Regions from separate parts of the Halomonas sp. R57-5 genome, predicted to be linked through region 2. Evidence: predicted binding sites of a transcription regulator. Region 2 holds the regulator's gene; the other holds the start of a gene.

What was found. The regulator FNR, encoded in region 2, switches genes on or off when oxygen is low (the NO sensors DNR and NnrR bind a similar motif). The targets are predictions, from matches to a motif close to TTGATNTANATCAA.
Positions count from the first base shown of each region.
Region 1: HALO_RS12200 (HAD-IC family P-type ATPase) is a predicted target of FNR. The motif match lies at 2,778-2,791, and genes of this name have one in related genera.

Region 1 is NZ_LN813019.1:2,639,923-2,651,995, reverse strand. It holds gene HALO_RS12200 (HAD-IC family P-type ATPase) at 1-2,670, opposite strand, end outside; gene HALO_RS12195 (hypothetical protein) at 2,865-3,239, shown strand; gene HALO_RS12190 (extracellular catalytic domain type 1 short-chain-length polyhydroxyalkanoate depolymerase) at 3,515-4,420, opposite strand; gene HALO_RS12185 (ATP-grasp domain-containing protein) at 4,994-6,301, opposite strand; gene HALO_RS12180 (endonuclease/exonuclease/phosphatase family protein) at 6,621-7,742, opposite strand; gene HALO_RS12175 (YgaP family membrane protein) at 8,201-8,389, shown strand; gene HALO_RS12170 (hypothetical protein) at 8,501-9,442, shown strand; gene HALO_RS12165 (toxic anion resistance protein) at 9,506-10,684, shown strand; gene HALO_RS12160 (SDR family NAD(P)-dependent oxidoreductase) at 10,955-11,758, shown strand; gene HALO_RS12155 (ABC transporter substrate-binding protein) at 11,826-12,073, opposite strand, start outside.
Region 2 is NZ_LN813019.1:1,194,888-1,202,106, reverse strand. It holds gene HALO_RS05390 (heavy metal translocating P-type ATPase) at 1-302, shown strand, start outside; gene ccoS (cbb3-type cytochrome oxidase assembly protein CcoS) at 299-544, shown strand; gene HALO_RS05380 (sulfite exporter TauE/SafE family protein) at 541-1,233, shown strand; gene hemN (oxygen-independent coproporphyrinogen III oxidase) at 1,312-2,745, shown strand; gene fnr (fumarate/nitrate reduction transcriptional regulator Fnr) at 2,828-3,574, shown strand; gene ttcA (tRNA 2-thiocytidine(32) synthetase TtcA) at 3,567-4,478, opposite strand; gene HALO_RS05360 (DNA polymerase III subunit epsilon) at 4,580-5,233, opposite strand; gene HALO_RS05355 (DUF294 nucleotidyltransferase-like domain-containing protein) at 5,239-7,095, opposite strand.

The sequences.
Region 1 (12,073 bases), 1.4 Mb from region 2:
GGCGATACCGATACTGATGATTAACACCCCGTCCGCAATACCTAGCGGCCGAGTATCGAACAGGCCATGCATGACCGGCAGATACGTGAAGGCAAGCTGAGCAATGAAGACCACAGTGACCGCTGTCAGCACAGCAGGGGTTCCCAGCACGCCACGCCAGTTAAAGGAGGTCATGTGTAGATAGCGCACATTGAACAGATAGAACACTTGCAGTACCACGATAGTGTTAACCACCAAGGTGCGGCTCATGGCTAGCTCGTCCCCACGGCCCAGTGAGTAGAAGAAAATACCCAGTGCTGCAATTAGAAACAGGCAAGATACAAACACGATGCGCCAGACCAGAAAAGTGGTCAGTAAGCCCTGCCCCGCTGGCCGCGGCCGACGCTGCATAACATTCGGTTCGGCCCCTTCGAATGCTAAAGACAAGCCTAGTGTGACCGCCGTGATAAGGTTAATCCACAGGATCTGGACCGCTGACATCGGCATAGCGAAATTAAACAGAATCGCGGCAACGACAGCCAGCACCTGCCCCCCATTAGTTGGTAACGTCCACGCTGTCACCTTGCGAATATTGTCGTAGACCACTCGGCCTTCATTTACAGCGGCCACAATAGAAGCGAAATTATCATCGAGCAGAACCATCTGCGATGCCTCTTTTGCCGCATCGGTGCCCTTGTGTCCCATGCCGACGCCGACATTCGCCTGTTTTAATGACGGCGCATCATTAACCCCGTCACCGGTCATGGCGACAATAGCGCCAGTCGATTGCAGCGCTCGAACAATGCGCAGTTTGTGTTCGGGGTTGGTTCGGGCAAAAACACTGGTCGCGGCAACAATGCCAGTCAGCTCGCTATCGGTAATATCGTCGAGCTCTCGCCCCGTCAGTACGTGCGGGTCGTCATCGAGCCCTAACTGACGAGCAATAGCCGCGGCTGTCGCGGCGTGATCGCCGGTAATCATTTTCACCATAATGCCGGCGGAGTGGCACTCTTTAATAGCGGCCATTGCCTCCTCTCGTGGCGGATCGATAAAGCCTATTAAGCCAACAAAAATCAACTCGTCATCGAGGTCAGCAAACGTTAGCTTGTGGGTACCGGACGACACCCGCTTAGTCGCTAAGCCGAGCACCCGTTCCCCCTGAGCAGCCGCCTCTGCGATGCGTGCCGTCCAGGCATCCCGTTCCAGGGACCTACTTCCCTCGCCACCCGCCTGAAGGGAGCATAGTTGCAGCAACTCGTCTGGGGCACCCTTGACGAAAATACGCGCCCCCTCAGATGCATGGCAGTTGAGCGTGGCCATAAAGCGATGTTTGGCATCGAAAGGAATCTCGTCAAGGCGGGGCCACTCATGCCGAGTAGACTCGGGTTCCAGGCCAGCCTTTATGGCCAACGCCACCAGCGCCCCTTCCATGGGGTCGCCAATCACATGCCACTCTCCATCGGTATGGTTTAACTGGGCATCGTTACACAGCAGCCCGGCCAGTATCAGGCAGTCGATATCCGTTGGCCGTGTATCCTCCACGTTCGCCGCTGTCTCCGCTGTCAGTCGCCCTTCCGGTACATAGCCAGACCCGGACACCATCATTCGGCCGCTGCAGGCTTCCAACCGACGTACGGTCATCTCGTTGCGCGTTAGCGTGCCGGTCTTGTCGGAGCAGATAACCGACGTAGCTCCCAGCGTCTCCACCGCAGGAAGCTGCCGAATAGCGGCGTTGCGCCGTGCCATACGCTGCACGCCGATAGCGAGCGTGATGGTAATAACGGCAGGCAGCCCCTCTGGGATCGCCGCGACGGCTAAGGCCACCACGGCAATCAGCGCCTCCGACCAGATATGCCCGCGCACTAGCACCGCAAAGGCAAACAATACGACCGCCACGACCAAGGTAATCCAGGTGAACTGCGTCCCGAAGCGGTTGATCTGCTGTAGTAGTGGCGTAGTGAGTGGTCGAACATCGCGCAGCAGCGTACTGATTCGTCCGATCTCAGTATCGATCCCGGTGGCCACCACAACCCCTGTCGCCTGCCCAGTGGCCACCAACGTGCCCGAGTAAGCCATGGAGTGACAATCGCCAAGTGCGGCCTCCTTTGGCGCTGGTGTCACCCGCTTCTCTGCAGCCACCGACTCGCCGGTCAGGATAGCTTCCTCGATTCGCAATGCACTGGCACGAATAAGACGCAGATCTGCAGGCACTCGATCTCCTGCCTCCAAGGATACGATGTCGCCCAGAACGATTTCATCGACGGGTACTTCGACGTGCTTTCCTTCTCTGACTAAATGAGCGTGCGGTGCGATAAGGTTACGGATGGCACTGAGCGCTTTTTCCGCCTTGCCTTCCTGCACAAAGCCGACCACAGCGTTGATCAATACCACTGCCACAATGACCGCTGCATCGACAAAATGCCCCAGCAGCAATGCAGCGCCAGCGGCCGCTAACAGGAAATAGATCAACGCGTTATGAAAATGAGAAAGAAAGCGAAGCAGCGGGTGTCGACCAGCCACTGCTGGTAACTGATTACGTCCGTACTTCTCCAAGCGCCTTGAAGCTTCATCGACCGCTAGTCCTGAAGGCGAAGTCGCCAAGTCGGCCAGGACATCATCAGCATGCCGAGCATGAACCTCCGCTGGTCGGTTATCTAATAACGTTCCGTTTTCGGCAGTGGGTGTCTCCATACCGTCTCCTAAAGCAGCAAAAACAGAGGGAATCAGGCATCGCCGCTACAGGTTGAGCACTACCGCCACGGCACATTTCATTAGCCATTATTTACCCCACTACAACATTGATGTCGGTCAAACCAGCGGCTATTAAATACGGCTGTGAAATTGATGAGCACTATACTTATTACTTCACTTGAGGAGCCAAGAAAATGACAACATCAACGTTTCCAAACGCCGCTCTTAACATCGCCAATAGCAACATGCTCGATAACAAAGACTTTCTCACTTTTTGGTATCAGCCGTGGACTGAAACGACCCATTCGGCGGCCAAGCTGCAATGCCTTTGGCTAGCAACACTTAACGACGCATTGCGCCATGAAATCGATTTTCTTGCGACCATGGCACCGGTATATAGCAAGCTCACCCACTGCATGCTGGGCCTCAATGGGCCGTTGACACCGGAATCAGTAGCGTCTTGCTATCACCAAATTGCTGGTGATATGACAGAAGCCACTTTTAACCGTATGCGCAACGTGTCAGAGCTTAGTGAAGACTTCCGAGAGCGTATTTGGTGTGAACTATAGGACTTGAAATAAATACTGCAATCGTTGGAGGGGGATAGTGCTTATGCTGTTCGACGATACTCAATGCGGCAGTCTGGATAGGTTTGTGCGGGCTTCACTGGCGAGGCTAAGAAGGAGCACTCAGGACATCTAGCTCCGGCGCCAGGCATTGGTTCAAAAGGCTACCCGACATGGAGTACGCCCCAGGCAGCTATGTTAGGCAAATGTGACTGGGGCGGAGGTAATGCGCAGATTTAAAGAGCGGTGGCCGCGGGACACGCCCGACCACCGCTCCACTACTCCGTAAGGCCCCAGAAATGCGCTATATGGCGGGTCGAAGAAATGCCGACTTCCAGCATATACTTGTCTGCTTCCCCTAGGCCTTCGTCTCCACCGGCCATGATCGGTGTGCCGTGGCCCATTCCCTTGATGATGTACTCCTCGATCACCTCCTGCCCACCCGCATTGCACCAGATCTGGCGGGGAAAACCATCGAGTTCCTCTACACGTGTCGGTGGCCCTTCAACCTTGTGGATCTGCTGCCACTGCCGAACGATGGAATCGGCGTTGGCATTATCGACGGTCGAATCGCTACCGCCATGCCAGACCGATATCGTTGGCCAAGGGCCTTCAAAGGTCGAGGCTTCGCGCACAAGCGCGTCGAGCCTGTGATCCGATGGGCCCCCATACCCCTTCATACGAACCATCGCCTCTATAAGGTTGTCCGCGCTGCGGTAGGGTAAACCAGCGATGATCGCCCCACCTGCAAACACCTCAGGATAGGTGGCCAGCATCACAGATGTCATGGCGCCCCCCGAAGACATCCCGGTGACGAAGATGCGCGACGGGTCGATGGCGTGATCATCAACGACCTGCTCGATCATCTGGCGAATAGAGAGCGGTTCTCCATCTCCCCGGCGGCTGTCGCCAGACTTGAACCAGTTAAAGCTACTAAGCGGGTTATTGGTTTTTCTTTGCTCCGGATACAGGAGTGCTATCCCGCATTCGTCAGCGAGGGAAGACCAGCCTGAACCGCGATTATAACTCTCTGCCGACTGGGTACTGCCGTGTAGCACGACCACGAGCGGCCCGTTCTTTGGGAAGTTCTTAGGTATGTAAGTATCCGCATGCAACGACCCAGGGTCAGTTCCGAATTGCTTCATGTCGGTCAGACGATCAAGGCTAACTGAAGATGTCGGCATATGCCCTCCTTTGCCAGTTTACTTCTGCCAAACCGAGGATAGAAACCACCCGTTGAGAACAGCGCCAGGTAACGATCCCTGATGCCAAGGACAAAGCGCGGTACGAAGAATGAGATACTATCGAACAATCGGTTTACTGTGAGAAAGGGGCGCTGCGTCCCCTGCAGCGCATAGCGCAACGTCCCTGTGTAGGCATATCCTTTGCCTCGCTCACCTGTAGGATGGCCCTTAAAGCAAACACTTACCGTGCGCTATCGAACATAGCAGTGGAATTTTAAGCATTCAGGCAGACCAAAAACACTTCAAGTGTTATCAGTCAGATGTTAGACCGTTTATTAACAATAACTTAGCACGGTAGTACCAACGCGTCTAGCCAGTCAGTACCGTATGGTGCACAACAAAGAAAAAGTCAGAAAAATAATAAGCAATTGATTTTTAATATAAATATAGGATGCATCAATTTTCTCTCGGAGCGCAGACAAAAATAAAGGGCGCGTATATCAGCATCGGGAGGTTGAGTACTCCTGATACTGATACACGCGCCCATAGATCAGCGCATTGCGTTAACGAACGTTAGACGTAGAAGTCCAGATCCTCTTGGGCTTTTAGCAAATCGCGCATCTTGATGGGGTCGTCACCAAAGAAGAATAGCAAGCCCCAATGCGTCCCGAAGGCCGAGCGGTCAGGAACGGTCTCTTCAGTTGGCGCGACCAGTTCGTGTGACTCGAAATACGGATGATTAATCGTTTCTTCCGGCATTTCCAGCTTGCTGACAACACGACGGCGAGGGTATACACCAAAGCAACCGGCATAACCCTTCGCATCGACCACTTCGCGTGGGAAGAAGGCAGCCACTTCCTCTTTGCTGCTTTTCGGATCGAACACCAGCATCGACGCCTGATAGGCGTTGAACCCGTAGGCTTTTTCGATCAGCTCAAACGCTTTAAAGCCAGGCGGACGATAGGCAACCTCGCCAAAGTACATCTCACCATCAGCGGTGACGAAGTACTCGGGGTGAATCAAACCGAACTGGATATCGAACGTTTTGATCAGCAACTCAATCTGCTTGGTGATCGCATTGCGCCAGCTTTCCAGTTCCGCGGTCGCGGGTACGAAGACCGAATAGCCCAGCGTCACGTATTCAGAAATGTTCAGGAACTGAATTTTGCCATCGTGAATCCAGGCTTCTACGGCAAACTCCCAGCCGCTTAAGTGACTTTCCATCAGCAGCGGATATTCGTCATCCGGAATATTCTCGATTTCGTCTATCGTCCGAATCATCCGGTGGCCAAGGCAACCGGCTTTGTCGAATGCTTTGACGTGAATCGGGTCATCCGGATCACCGTCCAATTTGAGCAGCGTTTGGTTGACGCGTTTCATGAAGCGGACGATGTCCTCTTTCTCATGAGCCTCTTCAAAGATCCCGACACGAATGCCACCCAACTGAGCACGGCGCTTCATTAGGGCCTTGTCGCGGAAAAGGATGGACTGTCCGAACATCCGCGGACTATCAAGGAGCACGGAGTTGATCGCGCCGGACCACTCAACGGTTTCCTCAAACAGCGGGATGGCAACGTCCACGCCTTCTTCTTTCAATCTTTCAGCAATTTCCATCGACCGATCATTCAGTCGAATGAAGTCCCAGGGGAGAAAAGGGATATTGTTAGCAGTACAAAAATCCGCGGCCCACTCCGGCGCAACAACGACATAGCGGCGGTCAAATTTTTGCGCAGCCTTGATCGCGTTCACACTCCAGCCAAGTAGGGCGATGTAACCCTTATTTGGATCTTTAGGGGTCTCAGTGCCTTTAACCGAGTCCAATTCTGGATCACGCCAAGCCGCTACTGCTTCGGGTAATTGCTTTTCTGATGTTATCGACATTCAATGTCCTCCTTGCTGGTTGACCCAAATTGACTGCGCTGGGATTAGAGCGCACCAAGTGAGCTGAGCCGCAGTCAGTGGTGCTCAGTGGCGATTGAGTAAGCCAGCATTAGGGTATTTTTTAGCGCACCCCTAGTAATTAAGCTAGTCGATACGGTTACAAATGGCAACTAAACTGTAGAATTCCTGTTGAATAGCTGTAGAAGTTATCTAAAGATTATTAAAGAATAATTCTGCCTGTCTTCTAGGGCACAATAGCCCCACCTATTTTAAAAATTAACAAAAACCCGGCTTTATCGATGCCCCTAGCTGCCTGTGATTAACCACCATCATGCTCGGCAGCGTCTTCAGCTCCTTCCTCGACCATCTCTTGAGCTTCCTCCTCCTCCTCGGGAGAAGCCTCTGGTTTTCCTTGATCTTTTTGACCAACGGTTAGCGTGGTAGAAAGACCAAAGTGATCCGAACCCTGCACCTTCACTCTGTCGATATCAATAAGATGGAACCCATCAGAAACGAACAGGTGGTCAATCGGGTATCGCCACCATGGGTGTTCTGCATGGTAGGTGCTGAGCAGTCGCCGACCACGGCGAGGATCTTTAAGATCACTCAAATCGGCAAAAAGCTTAGTGGTGTCAGACCACGCTACGTCATTGAAGTCCCCAGTGACGATCCAGCGGTTGTCCGGGTCTTGTTCAACATTACGGGCAATGAGCATCAGCTCTGCATCGCGTTCACGACTGTCCCGACGTTTATCCTCGTTGCTGACGGTTCTCTCCTCTAAGCCTGGCGGCACCGGGTGGGCGCCAACAAAGCGCACGGGCCCAATGCCTGGCGCGTCGATGGTCGCGAAAATTGAGGGCCTACGCTCAGAGACCAAATACTTAACCTCATCTTCCAGCAGCGGAATTCGTGACCACAGCATTATCCCAAGGCCCTCACCGCGTACCTCGCCTACTCGATAGGCATAATCTTCATCAAGGGGCGCCAGTCCCTCGGCCCAGGCGCTATTGACTTCAATTAGCAGCAGTAGATCGGGATCTTCACGCTGAACCATCTCCAGGACTTCAGCGTAGTGATCGTTCGTGTAAGTAACATTGGCCGTCAGCACTTTGAGCGTCGTCCGGTTTTCACCAGGCTGTACCTCAGCGGTAGGCACCTCGGTCGACCAAACGGATGTAAACGGCAGGATGTGCGTTAAGTGCCACCCCGCTATGGCTAGGATGACAACGCCCCACACGGCGTGTTCTTTTCGTGGACGCTTAAGCCACGCGTGCACACCCAGGAGCAGCAGTGGCAGAACCAGCGCGCCCGTTAGCTGCAGGCGCGGAAAATCCCACAGCCTGACCCACCATTGACCGCTGGGTATTAATGGCAGCAAGGCCACCACTAACATCAAGATCACCAATAAACGGATCACCCAGAGAAGCAGTTTTAACAGCATGAAACCTCTCAAACGCAGCAACGGTAACCAGGAGAATCCCAGTTATACCGGCCTAGATTGCCGCAGATATTGTGACGATTTAAGCATACCCCTCTCCGGATAGACGCATGCTCTTTATCTGGAAGACGCCGTCATGGCCCCTGCCCATCCAAGTAATTGCGCCCTTCTCCAGCGATACAGCTGTTCGCAACCACTAAAAGCCCCACAGGCTTGATATAGATCAAGCTGCGACCACTTGCCTCGTGTTCATGAGCAAAAAGGCGGCTATGCTCGTTATATAAGTACAGGTTATTAACTTATATCAAAAGCCAATAAAAATGATTGATACCTATGCCTAAAAACCCAACGAGGTAATCGTATCAATAACGCCCATAAACCAGCACCACTGCCCTGGCACTGACAGCCGCTACTGCGGCTATTTTTAAGCACTTGAACCCAGTTTTTTTGAGGAGCCTGTCATGACTAGCAACGTAGGCGGTATCGATAAGATTTTACGCATCCTGGTAGGCATTGCACTGATCGTACTGGCCCTAACCGGAACCATCGGTGTTTGGGGCTGGATCGGCGTGGTGCCGTTAGCCACCGGGCTATTTAACTTTTGCCCAGCCTACAAGCTACTGGGCATCAATACCTGCAAGGTTAAATAACACCTCAGCGTCAGCCAATGCCCTGCAGTTGCCCAACGGGTGCTTAGCGTCCCAACCTCAGTTACTCTACACTTCGTGTTTGCGTTCCATGACCGAAGGATAGCCGCATCTATGTTGGGATTCCTGCAGGGATTTTCCTATGGCCTGTTTATGACCTGCCTGCCCTGGCTACTGGTTGGCCTATTCAACCCTGGGCTGGCACTTCCAGTGGCGACCCAGGGCCGCCTGCAGGTCATCGCCCGCTACTGCCTGATCATCCCTTTTATCAGTATGCTGCTGTGGCTGACCTCCCTATGGGGTGGTTTCAGCCCGAGCCTATTGGGCTGGCTAGCGGGTATTGTTGCCATTCCTGTGGCGCTGCCTATCGAGCGAAGACTGCGCGGCTGGCTGGCCCGCCGCCGCGAACGTCGCTGGGAAGCACAACGAGAGGCCGAAGCCCATCAGCGCCGTGCCCAAGAGGAGCGCAAGGCCTATGAAGCTGGCGTGTTAGTGCTTGATCCAGCAAGGCCGCCCGTGGGATCCGACGACCTTGTGCTCGCCATGTGTCAAGCCAAACAGAGCCTACTTGACGTGCAGCGCCCTGACCTAGCGATCCTTTCAGATCGCCTCTATAGCCGCTACCGCCATGTAATGAACGTGCTGAGTGGCCGATTCCAAACTGGCGAGCTGGCCTTCGAGCGCTCGCGGGGGTTGGTTACCCAGGTCTGTTTCGGCGCGGTGGATACGCTGACGACCATGGCTTCGCAGGCGCGCGGGGTGGTTAGCGTCGATGGTAATTACGTTCGGGATCGTTTGGACCGGGAGGGCAAACGGTTAAGCGATGAAGAACGCGCCGCGCTGGTGCGACGCCTGGATCTGCTGGTAGAGACCGAACATCGGCTAAATAAGCTCTCCGCCCGCATTGAATCCGCCCTGACCGTGCTTGATGATACCGCCGTTTCCATGGCGCGTATTGAGACGGCACGACCACAGGCCTCGGTCACCACCGAGAAGGCGTTGGAGGATCTGCGCCAATTTGTCGAAGGCGCGGATCGCTATGCCCGTAAGGAGTAATCCAGCGGCCACTGGCTGCGAGCGGTATTCATACGTTTTTATTAGACAGCTCAGGAGATGCCCATGACGCAGCAATCCGATGACCAACCTCGCCTCTCCCTGCCCCCGGTGGACGAGATCGCCAGCCAGTTGGGCACGAGTCAAGCCGGCTCCGGCGACCCTGAGCTTGAGGCGATGGCCGACCGCTTTGTCGAGGATATCCTTGCCGAGGGTGACGAGGCGTCAACTGTTCGCCAGCGCCGGGCCGTGGACGAGATGGGCCTTGAGTTGCAACAGCAGGCCGCCCACCGCAGCGCCATGCTACAAACGCCACTGCGCAAGCTGGCCCACCAGGGCGATGAAGGAGGGCCCGTTGCCAAGGCACTGACCGATCTACGCGGCCGCATGGAGGGTCTCGACCCTTCACGTCATCGCCTGATGCCAAGCGCGTTGGATCGCGTTCTAGCGATCATTCCCGGTATCGATAGTCGGCTACAGCGCTATTTCCATAAGTTTGAGAATGCTCAGCAAGCCCTGGATGCGATCATTGAGGATCTGGAAAGCGGTCGCGACATGCTACATCGTGACAACCTGACGCTGAGCGATGACCAGAAAGCCCTCAATGACATCCTAACCGAGCTGAACCGCCAGATCGCCCTGGGGCGCTTGATTGATCAACGCCTGTGCGACGAGATAGCCGCCCGAGACAGCGATGACCCACGGCGTCAATTTCTTGAGGAAGAACTACTGTTTCCACTTCGGCAGCGCATCGTTGATCTCCAGCAGCAGCTGGCGGTAAGCCAGCAGGGTGTGCTGGCGCTGGAAGTGATCATCCGCAACAACCGGGAATTGATGCGCGGTGTGGACAGAGCCATCAATGTCACCGTCTCAGCCCTCACCGTGGCAGTGACGGTCGCCATGGCAATGGCCAACCAGCGTCTAGTGCTGGATCGCGTCGAAGCCCTCAACACGACCACCTCGCAGATGATTGGCGGCACTGCCAAGGCGCTGCGCCAGCAAGGCGTAGACATCCAGAAACGAGCCTCTTCCGCAATGCTCGACATGCAAGTGCTTGAGGAAGCGTTTGGGGAGGTGATGGGCGCCATTGATGATCTCTCAAACTATCGTCAGGAAGCCCTACCCCGCCTGGACGAGCAGATCAACCGCTTGGCAACCCTGGCGAAGCAAGGTAACGCATCCATTGAGCGTCTAAGCGAAGGTAATCAGGCGCAACACAAGTACGACCCCACTGCCAACGACTAAGAAGATGTCATCAAGCTCTCATTAGATTCGCTTTCCCATCGCAACGCCCACTGAAACGTCCAATCTGGTCATATTAGCAACAGACCAACCTGTCATTGCGAAGACGACATCCCGAGAATATGTCAACACAAGGTAATAAAAAACTGTCATTCGCATTGACGAATAAACGACGGAAGCCCTTGTTAACAAAGGCTCCATGCGCCAAGTCACCAGGATTAATTAACGTTGGTAGCGTGGACTGACCCAAAACAAAACTTACAAGGTAAGCTCATGGACAACACTCGACTTAAAGGTAAAAACTGCTTGATTACCGGCGCTGCACGTGGCATGGGGGCCGCCGTTGCCGAACACTATGCTGCACAAGGAGCAAACGTTTGCGTGGCGGATATCAACCTTGAAGGGTGCGAAGAAGTTGCCGCACGTATCAAGGCAAACGGCGGCGACGCCATTGCGGTCAAACTCAATGTGACCGACCGTGCTGAAGTAACTGCCGCTGTTAAAGCCACTGTCGACGCCTTTGGCAGCTTGAACGTGATGGTCAATAATGCGGGTATCAACAAGCCATTGATGTTTCTCGATATTACCGAGGAAAACTGGCACCAGATTATGGATGTTAACGCGTTGGGCTGCCTGCTTGGCATGCAGGAAGCCGCTAAGCAGATGATCAGCCAGGGTAAAGACAACGGCCCTTATAAAATCATTAACGTTGGCTCGATTCTTTCTCGCCAAGCGTTTGACGATGTAGTCCCCTACTCTTGCAGCAAACATGCGGTGCTAGCCATGATCAACGGCGGTGCTAAAGCGCTCGTGGATCACAATATTACCGTTAATGGCTATGGCCCCGGCGTAGTGCGCACTGAACTATGGGAACAGCTCGATAAAGATTTGGTTAGCATCGGCAAATTCGATAAGCAGGGACAGTCGATGGATGAACTTGCTGAGAAAATGATTCTAATGAAGCGTTACTCTTACCCTGAAGATGTGGTCGGTACCGCTTCTTTTCTGGCCAGTCAGGAATCGGATTACATGACAGGACAACTGCTTATGATCGATGGCGGTATGATCATGCAGTAGCTACCCGCGTTGATCGTCCCCATGTTTTGCTTACTGGAACATGGGGATCGTTCATTTTGCCGCTCAATCAGTAAACGCCTCTGCTTCGCATTACCTTATCGGCACGCTCTTGAGCAATAGAGAGCGCTTTCTTGATCGAGCGCCGTCCATCCAGCACGTCGAATATCTCATTCCCCGCGATGCTAATGATGTCAGTTATTCCAGGTACAGGCGGGCGTGGCCAGGCCTGTAAAATGTCCTGTTTAGCCATATCATTGACGATTTTAATCAGCGGCGATAATGCAGACACTTCAGGATCCTGGCTGACACTAAAGC
Region 2 (7,219 bases):
CGACAGATCTTGCCCGGACCCGCGCCGATGCGGTGCTGCTCAGCCCACGTCTAATGCGAATTTTTGAGGCCATCGAGATTTCCCGCGCAACGCGGCGTATCATGCGCCAGAACATGATTTGGTCAGTGTGCTACAACGTTTCGGCGCTGCCGCTGGCGGCGATGGGGCTGGTGCCGCCCTGGCTAGCCGCGATTGGTATGTCGCTTAGCTCGCTAGTGGTGGTGGGTAACGCCCTGCGGCTGTCACGCTGGCGCCCCCAGCCCGCACCAACGCTTGGCACGTCAACACCGGTAACCGCATGACGATTCTGTACCTGCTTATTCCGCTTTCGCTGATTCTGCTCGGACTCGCCGTCTGGGCCTTCTTCTGGGCGGTCAAAAATGATCAGTTCGACGATTTAGAAGGCCCGGCGCACCGCATCTTGTTTGATGAGGACGACAACGATCTTCCCCCCGAACAGCGCCGCCAGCGCCCGCCAGCCAAGCAAAAAACCGTCGCACCAAAAGATAAAAACGCCCCCGACGACCAAGAGCCTCGGCCATGAATCCCACAGGGCTTGATCTACCGCCGCTGCTGGCGGCATTCGTATTTGGCTTAATGGGCGGTGCCCACTGCATTGGTATGTGCGGCGGCATTATGAGCGCCCTCACCTTTGCAGTACCCCCCAGCATGCGCCATCCAGCGCGTATGGGGGGGCTGCTACTCAGCTACAATGCTGGCCGTATTATTAGCTATATGAGCGCAGGCGCGCTGGTTGCCCTGCTGGGCACGCTATTTTCGCTTTCCGCCACGGCACGAATGCTGCTTCAGGTGTTTGCCGCGCTGATGCTGATCCTGATGGCACTGTATATCGCCAACTGGTGGAAAGGGCTGCTCAAAGTGGAGGCGGTTGGCCGCCGTCTATGGCGCTTTATCGAGCCTGTGGGGCGGCGCTTAATGCCGGTGGTGTATATCCCTCAAGCCTTCGCGCTGGGCGCACTTTGGGGCTGGCTACCCTGTGGGCTGGTCTACTCCATGTTGGCCTGGAGCTTGGCGATTGCCGACCCGCTCCAGGGCGCGCTGCTAATGGGCGCATTTGGGCTAGGCACCCTGCCGGCGCTGCTCGTCACTGGCCTCGCTGCGCGCCAGCTAAGCCACTTGATTCGCCACCCGGCGACGCGCAGCGTGGCGGCACTAACGATTATCGCGTTTGCGCTGTGGCAGCTCTGGACTCTTACGGCACACAACCTCTAATAGCATGACATGGCTCAATCTTTACGCTTTCGTCACGGGTTAGGCTAGCGGCATTACCTCACGTCGGAGCGCCCCTTCATGCCCGTTCATGCCCCTGCGGTTTCACCTCTTGCCTCGTCTGTGGCGGCAGCGCCCTTGCAGCCGGTGTGGGATGAAGCCCTGCTGCGCCGCTACGACACCAGCGGACCACGCTACACGTCTTACCCCACGGCGCTGTCATTTCACGACCAATTCACCCCCGGTGACCTGACCCAGGCACTAGAGCGTAGCAATGCCAGTCAGCGTTCGCTGTCGCTGTATGTTCACGTGCCTTTTTGTCGCAAGATCTGTTTCTACTGCGCATGCAATAAAATCGCCACCAAGAACACCGCCCTGACCGAGCCTTACTTATCCCGGCTCGACCGTGAAATGGTGCTGACCGCACGCCACTTGGATACATCACGACCGGTGGAGCAGCTACACTGGGGTGGCGGAACGCCGACCTTTCTTAGCTTGAATCAGATGGGCGACCTGATTGATCGTTTGGATGCCCGGTTTGGCCTTTCGTCCTCTGCCGATCGCGACTACGCGATTGAAATAGACCCCCGGGAAGCGGATGTATTTACCCTGCGCCACCTGCAGTCGTTAGGCTTTAACCGCATTAGCCTGGGCGTGCAGGATTTAAGCCCGTTGGTACAGAAAGCCATTAACCGCATTCAACCGCGGGTACTCACCGAAACGCTGATGGAAGAGGCGCATCGCCTGGGCTTTCGCTCGCTCAATCTCGATCTTATTTACGGTTTACCGTTTCAGACAGAAAAGAGCTTTGCGAATACCCTCCGCCAGGTGATTGAACTCAATCCGGCGCGTCTTTCAGTATTTAACTACGCCCATATGCCCGAGCGCTTTGCTCCCCAGCGGCGTATTAATGTCGATGATTTGCCGGGCGGTGAAGAGAAGCTGGCAATTCTGCGCACCACGATTGAAATGCTCACCGCGGCTGGCTACGTACATATCGGCATGGATCACTTTGCCCGGCCTGATGATAGCCTGGCCATTGCTCAGCGCGACGGCTCGCTACAGCGCAACTTCCAAGGCTACTCCAGCCATGCCCAGTGCGATTTAATCGGGCTTGGCGTTTCGGCGATTTCACGTATTGATGACGTCTACGCGCAGAACCCGAGCGATCTGGCAAGCTACGAGGCGGCGTTGGATCAGGGTCAGCTCGCTACTGTGCGAGGCGTGCGGTTGAGTGATGACGACCTAATCCGGCGGGATGTGATTGAGCGGCTGATGTGCGATATGGGCATTGATCTGGCTGCGGTCAGCCAGCGCTGGAACATCGATGCCCCCCGCTATTTTGCCCCCGCTCTGGAGCGTTTACAGAGCGCTGAGCAAGATGGCCTACTGACCCGTAGTGGTGATCGACTTAACGCCACGCCCATGGGTCGACTGCTGGTGCGCCATTTAGCCATGGCGTTCGATACCCATCTTTCTGGGCAAATAGGGCAGCGCTACTCTAAGATTGTTTAATCACCTTATTGCAGGCATGCTAACGGCACCACAATAAGTAAGAATTTGCTAATTTTATCCTGACCCACTCAAGGAGCACCGCATGTTGGAACCTATGAGCAGCCGACGCTCGCTACTCCACGAAGCGCGCTGCCAAACCTGCAGCCTTAGCTCGCTGTGCCTGCCGCTTGCCCTTGAGTTGGACGATATGGGGCAGTTCGATGCGATTATTCGCCGCCGTGCGCCGCTGAAAAAAGGCGAGCCGCTGTTTCGCCAGGGTGATACTTTTACCAGCGTTTACGCGGTGCGTTCGGGGAGTTTGAAACAGGTCACCGCCGAAGGTAACGGCAGTGAGCAGTTGACCAATTTCTACCTGCCCAGTGAACTGGTGGGGCTGGATGGCATTGATGAAGAGCACTACCCCGGTAGCGTTATCGCCCTGGAAACCACCACCGTTTGCGAGATTCCTTTTGACCGCCTGGATTTGCTCTCAGAAGAGATCCCTGAGCTACGTGGCCAGCTGTATCGGAGCATGAGCAAAGAGTTACGCGATGACCGACGCATGATGCGCCTACTCTCGCGAAAAACCGCCGATCAACGGCTGGCCACCTTTTTGATTACCCTTTCGGACCGTTTTCGTCGCCGGGGCTACTCGCCCTACAGTTTTCGCCTCTCAATGCCGAGGGCCGATATTGGCAACTACCTGGGCTTAGCGGTGGAAACCGTCAGCCGCATTTTAAGCCGCTTTCAGCAACAAAGCGTGGTGGCGGTTTCCGGGCGAGAGGTCAATATTCTCGATATGCCGCGTTTGATTACCCTCGCCGAAGAGGAAGAGCAAACGGTTAGCTGACGTTGAAGGCCTGGATGCGACCCGCCAGCAGCTCCGCCTGCTTCGCCTCTAAGCCCTCAAAATCAAACAGGCTTCGGTCTGCCAGCTGGGAGGGCGCAATATTGGTCACCGCTTTAAACATGCTTTCCAGACGGCCAGGGAACTTCTCATCCCACTCGGCGAGCATCTCTTTGACCACCTGACGCTGCATATTAGGCTGGGAGCCGCACAGGTTGCAGGGAATGATTGGGAACGCCATCAGCCGCGAAAATTCCGCAATATCCGCTTCTTTGCAGTAGGCCAACGGCCGAATAACGATATTCTTACCATCATCGGATAGCAGCTTGGGCGGCATCGCTTTCAGGTTGCCGCCGAAGAACATATTCAGAAACAGGGTTTCAAGAATATCTTCCCGGTGATGGCCCAGGGCAATTTTATTGGCCCCAATCTCTTCGGCAAMCCCATACAGCGAGCCGCGGCGAAGCCGTGAACAGAGCGCGCAGGTGGTTTTACCTTCAGGGGTTTTCTCTTTCACCACCGAGTAGGTATCGCGTTCTACGATATGATACTCCACCCCCTGTTTGTCCAGATAGGCAGGCAGCACATGCTCAGGGAAGCCCGGCTGCTTCTGATCCAGATTGACCGCTATCAACGAAAAGTTAACTGGCGCGTTGCGCTGCAAGTTGCGCAAAATCTCCAGCATCGTGTAGCTGTCCTTACCGCCGGAGAGGCACACCATCACGCGATCGCCTTCATTGATCATTTGGTAATCAATAATCGCATTGCCCACTTCTCGGCGCAGACGCTTTTGCAGCTTGTTAAATTCACGCTTCTGCTTAGCATCAGCCTGCACAGCGTCTGGAGAGGCTGCAGGAGCAACATCTGGCGTGTCAAAATGCGGGTCGAAATAATCTAGGGATTGCATGAAATAAGCACTGCCGATAGTGAAAGGCGCTAAAAGAGGAAATATTGCCACATTCTAACAACACTCACCGCCTGACCCAAACACTAGTGCTTCCACCATTCCTATGCCACCTCCGCCATAACGCGCTGTAGGCGCATATACAGAAGTGCGCTGGCGGTTGCCTCGGCAAGCACGCTTTGCACACCCATGGCAGGCACCTGCCAGCATGCCAGCGCCTGGGCGAAGCTGCTGGGCGCTTCTACCTCCGGATGCAAACGCCGCAGTTGGCGCTGATGCAGTCTCGCCACATCAACCTGGGCATTGGGTAGCGCAAAATTCAGCCGCTTAGTCAGTAGTGTATTCAACGCTCCAATGCGCTGCTCCAACTGCCAGCCCACTATGGGCCGGTTGCCGATAAATTCCACTAACGCGCTCAAGTTATCACTGCTTGGCGGCTGCACCTCCCCTGCCTCACATAGCAAATGATGACGGCGCAGCTTCGCACTTTCGGGCTGTTTCGTGCTGCCTAACGTCATCACAAAAGCGCGGCTGGTTCGTACCTGCTGCTGGCTCAGCACCACCGCCGCCAAGCTGATCACCGGCGATGCCGACGTGAGCGTTGTCGTACAGACGAGGGCTACCAGCTCATCGCCCATATAAGGTTGAAACAGCCACGCATAGGGAGAATCCGCACAACGCCGACGATCACTTTCACGGCGCAGTAAGGTGCGCAATGAACCGCTAAATAGCCCTACGTGTCGATCTAACAGCCGCATTCCGCTCACGAATACTCCAAATGATAACGATGGGAAAGCCGCTGCTTAAAGTCTTTGACAATATGCATCGCTTCGCGCAATAGGTCGCGCTCCAGGGAAGAGAGATTTTGCACCACCACACGGTTAGCGCGGCTGCCGTTTTGGGCGTTGACGTCTGAGGCACCGGCTTGATGACCGGCAGGCGTCTCCAAAACGCTTAGCTGCTGTTTAAGACGCAGCTCGGAAAACAGTGCCAACGCTTCACCCAGGTCATCGGCAAAGCGGCGATCCAAACGGCCATCGGCGGCCAGGGCGTCAAGCCGGTCGAGTGTTGAAGTGGCTTTAATCCGCCGTTCAAGTGCCATGGTGCGCACGCCGTGAACAATCGGGAAAATGCCGCCTTTCTTAATATCGATACCGTGCTGGGGCTTTTTCAATGAGCCAAACAGCGTCAGCGGCGTCGAGAAACGCAGCGCCGTGCGGGCGAAATAGGAGAGCAGCAGCTCATCGCCCGAGCAGCGTTCAAACAGCTCTTCGCGAACGCTTTCGAGTAGGCTTGGGTTACCCGCCACCGCATGGGCATCGAGCATAATCGCCAGCTTCATCAGGCTGTCGCCATCACGCTCCCTGGCCCACTTGGCGATATGGCCTTTCCACTGCGACACCGTGGCCACCCACTCGGGGTTAGACACCATAATATTGCCGGGGCACGGCGGATAACCGAGCTGAATCAGCGTATCAGTGAGCGTCTGCATATGGCTTGTAAGGTCAGGCCACTGGGTTTCATCGGCCAGAATCAGGCCGTTATCCTGATCCGTTTTGAGAATCTGTTCACCGCGCCCTTCGCTGCCCATCACCATCATGCAGCTCTGCCCGTGGTAGCGTTCATTAATGGTGAACTCCCAGGCTTTACTGATGATGCGACCGTTCAGTGCGGCGAGCAGATCCATCGCAAAGCGCAGCTTAACGCCCTGGGCCATCAGCGCTTTGACCAGCTCCGGGGTACGCTGGCTGGCGGCTGCAAGCGCCTCTAAGCTGGTTGCCTGCTCTACCTGCAGACTCACCACATAGCTACGGCTTGAGAAGTAGCTAAGCACGTCAGTGAGCTCAACAACGCCTTTCAAGGCGTTTTGCTCCATCACGACCACCCGGGCCACTTTATGGCGGGTCATCAGCACCAATACCTCAAATAAATACTGATCCGGCGCGACAGTCACCAAATTAAAATGGGCAATCTCATCCACCGGCGATGTTACCGCGCTGCCCTGCAGCACCAGGGCATTGAGCAGATCGGTTTTAGTCACCATCCCCAGGGTGTCCTGGGTCTCTACCAGCAGGCTATCGGCGTGGCTAGCGTTGAGCTGTTTGACCGCGCTGGCTATATCGGTCGTCGCCGCCATTAGCAGCGGCTCACGCATACACTCGCTCACTTTGGCCAACATAAAGCCCGCCATGGTGACACCCCCTTCGGCGCGCTTTTCGGTCAGCAGACGCGCCTTATGGGTCAGCGACTGGCGAAAGAAATTGCTGAAGTCAGGGTAGTGACGACACAGTTGCTGAAACAGCGCTTTGGGCAGTAAGTAACACAGGCACTCCTGCTCAGCTTTAAAGCGGTAGCGGCTTTTACCATTGAGAATACTGATCGCGCCAAACAGATCCCCCGCCGTGTAGTGGCCGATACGCGCGGTAGATGAGGGCAGCGTGGGGTCGATTTCTGCCACTTCGCCTTTATGAATCAGAAAGACAAACTCACCCGCCTGCCCTGTCTCTAAAATGATTTCATCACGATCAAAATAGGCAAGGTCAATGCCACGGCGGATGTGCTCACGCCCCTCATCGTCAAGGAGCGTAAACGGCAGTTGGGATAGATCCACATCAACCATGGGGTTTGACCTCATTAAACGGGGCTGCGACTAACCGGTTTTTGCCTTAAGGCGAGCTAGCAGACATAAGAAAAAACAAATAAATATCGTGACTCGATGCTGACCCACATAAACTGATCCACTC